2 regions of the Pseudomonas sp. GW821-FHT01C01 genome follow, and region 2 is predicted to be linked to the other one. Evidence: predicted binding sites of a transcription regulator. Region 2 holds the regulator's gene; the other holds the start of a gene.

Region 1 (3,769 bases), on a different contig from region 2:
AACCTTCGATCGCATGCTGGGCTTTCTTGGTCAGCACCACGATGTCGATGCGACGGTTGACCGGGTTGAACGGATGCTCGCGATCGAACAGGGCCGACGAGGCATAACCGACCACGCGCGCCACCTGTGCATCCGGATAGCTGCCCGCCACCAGCGCACGACGTGCGGCGTTGGCACGGTTGGCCGAAAGCTCCCAGTTACCGAAATCACCGGTGCCGGTGTACGGCTTGGCGTCGGTGTGGCCGCTGATGCTGATCTTGTTCGGCACCGCTTTGATGGTGTCGGCCATGGCCAGCAGGATGTCTTCGAAATACGGTTTCAGACGGGCTGAACCCGAATCGAACATCGGGCGGTTTTCCGCGTCCACGATCTGGATGCGCAGGCCGTCCGGAGTGATTTCGAACAGGATCTGGTCCTTGAACTTCTGCAGTTGCGGGTTCTCTTCGACCTTGTTCTGCAGTTCCTGCAGCAACAGTTCGAGGCGTTCTTTTTCGACCTGCTCGGCCATGCCTTCAACCTGATCGGTATCGATGGTGACCTTGTCCGGCTGCGGCTGGGACTTCACCTCGGGGTTGAGGGTGTTTTCCGGCGCCAGGGTCGGCGTGCCGCCCAGATCGATGATGTACGGTGTGCCGCTTTCGGAGAAGCCGATTGGGTCCTTGAAGTAACCGGCGATGGCGATCTTCTGTTCCGGCGTTGCCGTGGACAACAGCCATAACACCAGGAAGAACGCCATCATCGCTGTCGCGAAATCCGCGAAGGCGATTTTCCAGGAACCCCCGTGATGCCCGCCCGCGTATTTCTTGACGCGCTTGATGATTATTGGCTGGTTATTTTCCATGACTTAGCGACCGCGAACCGCTTGTTCCAGCTCAGCGAAGCTAGGACGGTGCGCCGGATACAGAACCTTGCGGCCGAACTCCACCGCCAGCGATGGCGGCATGCCGGAAGCCGAAGCAACCAAAGAGGCCTTGATGGCTTCGTAGACGTTCAGTTCTTCCTTGGCATCGTGACCCAGGGCGTGGGCCAACGGACCGAAGAAACCGTAGGCGGCGAGAATACCGAAGAAGGTACCTACCAGCGCTGCACCGACGTGCAGACCGATCATTTTCTGGTCACTTTCACCCAGGGAAGCCATGGTCACCACGATACCCAATACCGCCGCGACGATACCGAAACCGGGCATGGCGTCGGCGATGCCGTTGACTGCGTGGGAGGGGTGGTCCAGGTCTTCCTTGAGGCTGGTCAGCTCCATGTCGAACAAGCCTTCAAGCTCATGGGGAGCCATGTTGCCGGAGGACATGATGCGCAGGTAATCGCAGATGTACGCGGTCATGCGTTCATCTTTCAACACCGTCGGGTACTTGGCGAAGATCGGGCTTGCGGCGGCATCTTCGATGTCACCTTCGATCGCCATCATGCCTTCGCGGCGGCTCTTGTTGAGGATCTCGTAGATCAGCCCCAGCACTTCCAGATAGAAGCCGTGGTTGAAGCGCGAACCGAACATGCCCAAGGCCTTCTTGAGCACGCGCATTGTCATGTGGCCGGGGTTGGCCTGCAGGAATGCGCCAAGGGCCGCACCCCCGATAATCATCACCTCGAAAGGCTGGATGAGAGCGCCGATTTTGCCGTGGGAGAGCACGTATCCGCCGAGCACGCTCGCGAATACGACGATGATGCCGATAATTTTAGCCATAGGTAGGAGAGCACTTACTGAGTCGGGTTCAAGGTCATATTCGGAAGTTAAAAAATCTCTTCTTCTACTTATCGGCAAAACTGCGCCAGACTATAGGCCGTTCAGGCGAAAAGCCAATTTGACCCAATCCGGGCATAGGTAATGTTGACGATGATCGCCTCCCACCATGGTTAACGAAACGAACGTTCCAACGCCAAAACCGACGACGCTCGAAGGCTGGGTCAAGCTTCTGGATAGTGTGCGCCTGCCGGTTCCGCAGGACAGTCACGACCGAGTCTGCCGGGCGATCCGCGACAGTCGCAGCTCGCTGCGCGATATCACTGAATTGATGCAGGACAGCCCGGCCCTGGCCCTGAGTGTCATCCGTGAAGCCAACCGGCACACCCACGGCAGCATGACCGAGCCGGCGGAAAACCTTGAGATCGCGATCAATCGCCTCGGCTTGAAGCGCACGGAAGAGCTGCTCGCGCGCCTGCCCGCCGAACCCCAGTCCGAAATCCCCAAAGCCCTGCGTCAGTTGCAGATGATCAGCCAGCACGCCACGCAACAGGCCAACGGTTTTTTTGCCAGTCGCCTGGCACGCCTGTGGCAGGACATCCACTGGGGCAGCCTGCTGTTTCTTTCGCCTCTGTGGCCGTTGGCACTGACCCATCCAAAACTGCTCGAAGACTGGGAGTTGCGGGTCATCCATAAAGGCGAGTCGGCACGCAAAGTCGAACAGCAACTGTTTGGCGTACGTCTGCTGGACATCGGCCAGGCGCTGGTGGATATCTGGCGCTTGCCGATCTGGGTGCAGCAGGGTTATCGGCTGTTACTCACTGAACAGCGGGAACTGGTGAAAGTCCTGCGCATCGCCCGTGACAGCGAGCATCCACTGCGCCAGCAGAACCGCCTCGATGACGATCCGACCCTGCGCCGCTGGCTCAATCAACCGGCCAACACGGTGCTGCTGGCCAACGGTCTGGCGCTGTCGGCACAACACGCCTGGGACAGCCCGCACAGTGAGCGCTGGCAGCTCCTGACCAGCCTTTACCTGCAAATGCCGATGGACGAGGTGCAGCAGCAATTGCACCAGCAAGCTGCCAACAGCGCACGCCAACACGCCATGCCCGACCTCTGGCACCCCGCCGAATCGCTGATCTGGCCGTGGGGCATGAACCGTATCCACGCCGGTTTGCTGCCGGCGGCGGCACCGAACGCCGAAGAGCTGGCGATGTGGCGCAAGCAATGCGCCGAATTGCTGGTCGAGCCGAGTCGCTTCACCAACGCCATGCACTTGACCATCGCCGCCCGGGACGCCCTCGTGGCCTGCGGCATGCGTCGGGTGATGATCCTGATGGCCGACCGCACCCACGCCAATCTGCGCGTGCACCAGACGGCCGGCCTGCCAAAGGAAGCGGCCGGGCTGAACTTCGTGGTCAGCCAGAGCAACGTGTTGCAACGCCTGCTCGCGCAACAGGCCCAGGTGCGCCTGACGCCAGCCAACAACGCGCAATTCTCGCCCCTGTTGCCCAACAACCTGCGTAAACAGTTCAGCGGCGAACACCTGCTGCTGCGCTCGCTGGTCAACAACGGCCGGGTGATCATGATCGTCGTGGCAGATCAGGGCGGCGGTCCGTTTTCGGAAATTTCCGTACAGGCCTTCGGCAAAACTGCGCAGTGCATCGAAAAAGCCCTGCACAGCTTTAGCCACCGAGGCCAATAAGCTGCGTTACAATCCTCCCTTTTGTGCTCTGGAGACCTCACATGTCTGACTTCTCTGGCTTGCCGCTGGTGATCGAGCCGAGCGACTTGCTCCCTCGCCTCGACGCCCGCGAACTGATTCTGGTGGACCTGACCAGTGTCGCCCGCTACACCGAAGGGCACATACCCGGCGCGCGCTTTGTCGATCCGAAACGCACGCAACTCGGCCAGGCGCCCGCCCCGGGATTGATGCCCCCCCAGGCAGCGCTGGAAACGTTGTTTGGAGAGCTTGGACACAACCCCGATGCGGTCTACGTGGTGTATGACGACGAAGGCGGCGGTTGGGCCGGACGCTTTATCTGGCTGCTGGACGTCATTGGCCACGGCAAG
Region 2 (3,769 bases):
CCTGGTGCAGGCGCTGGAGCCCTTGCTGCGCAAGCGCGTGGTGCTGATCGATACCGCCGGCCTGCAGGCCAGCGATCCGGCACTGCGCATGCAGCTCGAAAGCCTGGCCGGTCGTGGCATCCGCTCGAAAAATTATCTGGTCCTGGCAACCACCAGCCAGAAACAGGTTCTAACGGCCGCGTACCACAGTTACAAGCGTTGTGGGCTCGCTGGCTGCATTCTGACTAAACTGGATGAAACGGCAAGCCTGGGCGAGGTGTTGAGCCTGGCCATCAGTCATGAGCTGCCGGTGGCCTACCTGACCGATGGCCCGCGGATTCCGGATGATTTGCATCTGCCGCGTCGTCACCAGTTGGTCAGTCGCGCCGTGAGTGTGCAAATGCAGGAAGAACCCAGCGAAGAAGCCATGGCTGACATGTTCGCTGACATCTACCACAGCCCGACCAAGCAGGTTGGCTGAGGTAATAATGAACAGTTTTTGTACCTACATCGATGGTCTGCCATGCATTGTTCCGTTTGCGAACGCGCAGCCAGTAATGTGGCCTCCGTCTATGCAAGACAAGGTAAAGAAATAACATGGGCAGCATGCATCCCGTACAGGTGATCGCGGTGACCGGCGGCAAAGGTGGCGTCGGGAAAACTAACGTGTCAGTGAACTTGTCCCTGGCTTTGGCTGAGCTTGGCCGGCGCGTCATGTTGCTGGACGCCGACCTGGGGTTGGCGAACGTCGACGTTCTGCTGGGCCTGACACCCAAACGTACCCTGGCCGACGTAATCGAGGGCCGCTGCGAACTGCGCGACGTACTGCTGCAGGGGCCAGGCGGCATCCGTATCGTTCCGGCCGCATCCGGCACTCAGAGCATGGTGCATCTGAGCCCCGCGCAACACGCCGGCCTGATCCAGGCCTTCAGTGATATCGGCGACAACCTCGACGTACTGGTGATCGACACTGCTGCGGGCATTGGTGACTCGGTGGTCAGTTTCGTTCGCGCAGCCCAGGAAGTGCTGCTGGTGGTGTGCGACGAACCGACCTCGATTACCGATGCCTACGCCTTGATCAAGTTGCTCAATCGCGACTACGGCATGAACCGCTTCCGTGTCCTGGCCAACATGGCCCAGAGCCCGCAGGAAGGGCGCAACCTGTTCGCCAAGTTGACCAAGGTCACGGATCGCTTCCTCGACGTCGCCCTGCAGTACGTCGGCGCGGTGCCCTACGACGAAAGCGTGCGCAAGGCCGTGCAGAAGCAGCGCGCCGTCTACGAAGCCTTCCCGCGTTCCAAGTGCTCGCTGGCGTTCAAGGCCATCGCACAGAAAGTCGATACCTGGCCGCTGCCCGCCAACCCGCGCGGGCACCTGGAGTTTTTCGTCGAGCGCCTGGTGCAACAGACAGCAGGACCTGTTCTATGACGGCCAGCGGTTACAACCTCTACAAAAAATCGGCGCGTGATGCGCAGTACGAGCTGATCGAGCGTTACGCGCCGCTGGTTAAACGCATTGCCTACCACTTGCTGGCGCGCTTGCCGGCCAGTGTCCAGGTCGAAGACCTGATCCAGGCCGGGATGATCGGCCTGCTTGAAGTGTCGACCAAATATGACGCCAGCAAAGGCGCCAGTTTCGAGACGTACGCGGGCATTCGAATCCGCGGCGCCATGCTCGATGAAGTGCGCAAGGGGGACTGGGCGCCACGTTCGGTTCACCGCAATACGCGCATGGTCAGCGACGCCATTCGCTCGATTGAAGCGAAAACCGGCCGTGATGCTAAAGATCACGAAGTTGCGGCCGAACTCCAATTGAGTCTCGATGATTACTACGGGATTTTGAACGACACCCTGGGCAGCCGGTTATTCAGTTTCGACGATCTCTTGCAGGACGGCGAACACGAAGGGCTGCACGAGGATGGCGCGAGTGCTCATCTCGAGCCGTCACGCGACCTGGAGGATGAACGCTTCCAGGCTGCGCTGGCGGATGCGATTGCCAATTTGCCGGAGCGTGAGCGACTGGTGTTGGCGCTGTACTACGACGAAGAGTTGAACCTCAAGGAAATCGGTGAGGTCCTGGGGGTCAGCGAATCTCGGGTCAGCCAGTTACACAGCCAGTGCGCGGCCCGTTTGCGGGGGCGTTTGGGGGAGTGGCGAGCGCGCTGAAGGCAGTGTGGGGGACACTGCGAAAGAGGCTGGTGTGGTGTTGAACTGCGCCGGTCCCGATCTGTTGTGCTCCAGACAGTCATTGAGTGCTTTGCCGGATTGATTGAAATGGCGCGTCCAGGTGCTGGGCGCGTTTAAGACTGCTTGGAGGTCGAATTGGACAAGAACATGAAAATCCTCATCGTTGATGACTTCTCAACGATGCGGCGGATCATCAAGAACCTGCTGCGTGACCTTGGGTTCACCAACACCGTCGAGGCCGACGATGGCACTACCGCCATTCCGGTGCTCAACAGCGGAAGCATCGACTTTCTGGTAACGGACTGGAACATGCCTGGCATGACCGGTATCGATCTGCTGCGCCACGTGCGTGCCGATGAAAAGCTCAAGCACCTGCCGGTGCTGATGGTGACTGCTGAAGCCAAGCGTGAGCAGATCATCGAAGCGGCCCAGGCCGGCGTTAACGGCTATGTGGTCAAACCCTTCACAGCCCAGGCGTTGAAAGAAAAAATCGAGAAGATTTTCGAACGCATCGGTTGATGAGTGCGCCACGGGGGAGCTATGGGCAATAACGAAACTTCATTGGGCGATTTTGAGTCGACCCTGAAAAAACACGCCGTCGAATTGGTCGAGAGCCTTGAAAAAGGCAAGTTCGGCGACGCGGTGCAATTGATCCATGAGCTCAACCAGACCCGTGACCGCGGCCTGTATCAGGAGGTAGGCAAGCTCACTCGCGAGCTGCATAGCGCGATCGTCAATTTCCAGATTGACCCGCACATGCCGCAAGCCGAAGAGGTGTCGCAGATCACCGATGCCACCGAGCGTCTGGGGTATGTGGTCAAGCTGACCGAAGCTGCGGCCAACCGCACCATGGATCTGGTGGAAAGTGCCACGCCGCTGGTCAATGGCCTGGCGGATGAAGCCCAGGCCTTGAGCACGGACTGGGGGCGCTTCATGCGTCGCGAAGTCGGTGCGGAAGAGTTCCGCGAGCTGGCCCGGCGGGTCGACGGCTTCCTGGCACGCAGCGGCACGGACAATCGTGCGGTGTCGGGCAATCTCAACGACATCCTGCTTGCCCAGGATTACCAGGACCTCACAGGGCAAGTGATCAAGCGCGTGACCCAGTTGGTCACTGAAGTTGAAAGCAACTTGCTCAAGCTCGTGCTGATGGCCAGTCAGGTGGACCGCTTTGCGGGCATCGAACATGACCGTGAAGCGATGCTTGCGGAAAAAGATCCACAAAAACATCTCTCTCAGGGTGAAGGTCCGCAGATTCATGCCGATAAAAGAGAAGACGTTGTGTCCGGTCAGGACGATGTGGACGATTTGCTATCCAGCCTAGGGTTTTAGACTTTTAGGTATTTTAGGTTTTTAGACCTGTTAGGAGCACCCCCCTGATGAGCTTCGGCGCCGATGAAGAGATCCTTCAGGATTTCCTGGTTGAGGCCGGCGAGATTCTAGAGCAACTGTCCGAGCAACTGGTCGAGCTGGAAAGCCGTCCGGATGATGCGGATTTGCTCAATGCAATTTTTCGCGGTTTTCACACTGTAAAAGGGGGCGCCGGCTTCCTCCAGCTCAACGAGCTGGTGGAGTGCTGCCACATCGCCGAGAACGTGTTCGACATC

Evidence for each region. Region 2 encodes FliA, which starts transcription of late flagellar genes. Its sites were predicted from a motif close to CTAAAGTTTNNNNNNNNNNNGCCGNTAA; they were not measured.
Region 1: a site for FliA is predicted at 1,765-1,792, ahead of motA (flagellar motor stator protein MotA). Genes of this name have one in related genera too.

What each region holds. Positions count from the first base shown of each region.
Region 1 covers NZ_JBWKXF010000025.1:45,250-49,018, forward strand. Annotated here, with positions in the region: gene motB (flagellar motor protein MotB) at 1-841, opposite strand, end outside; gene motA (flagellar motor stator protein MotA) at 845-1,696, opposite strand; gene AC07XF_RS16625 (HDOD domain-containing protein) at 1,863-3,401, shown strand; gene AC07XF_RS16630 (rhodanese-like domain-containing protein) at 3,443-3,769, shown strand, end outside.
Region 2 covers NZ_JBWKXF010000009.1:91,285-95,053, forward strand. Annotated here, with positions in the region: gene flhF (flagellar biosynthesis GTPase FlhF) at 1-460, shown strand, start outside; gene fleN (flagellar synthesis regulator FleN) at 577-1,407, shown strand; gene fliA (RNA polymerase sigma factor FliA) at 1,404-2,144, shown strand; gene AC07XF_RS08990 (chemotaxis response regulator CheY) at 2,313-2,684, shown strand; gene AC07XF_RS08995 (protein phosphatase CheZ) at 2,706-3,494, shown strand; gene AC07XF_RS09000 (chemotaxis protein CheA) at 3,542-3,769, shown strand, end outside.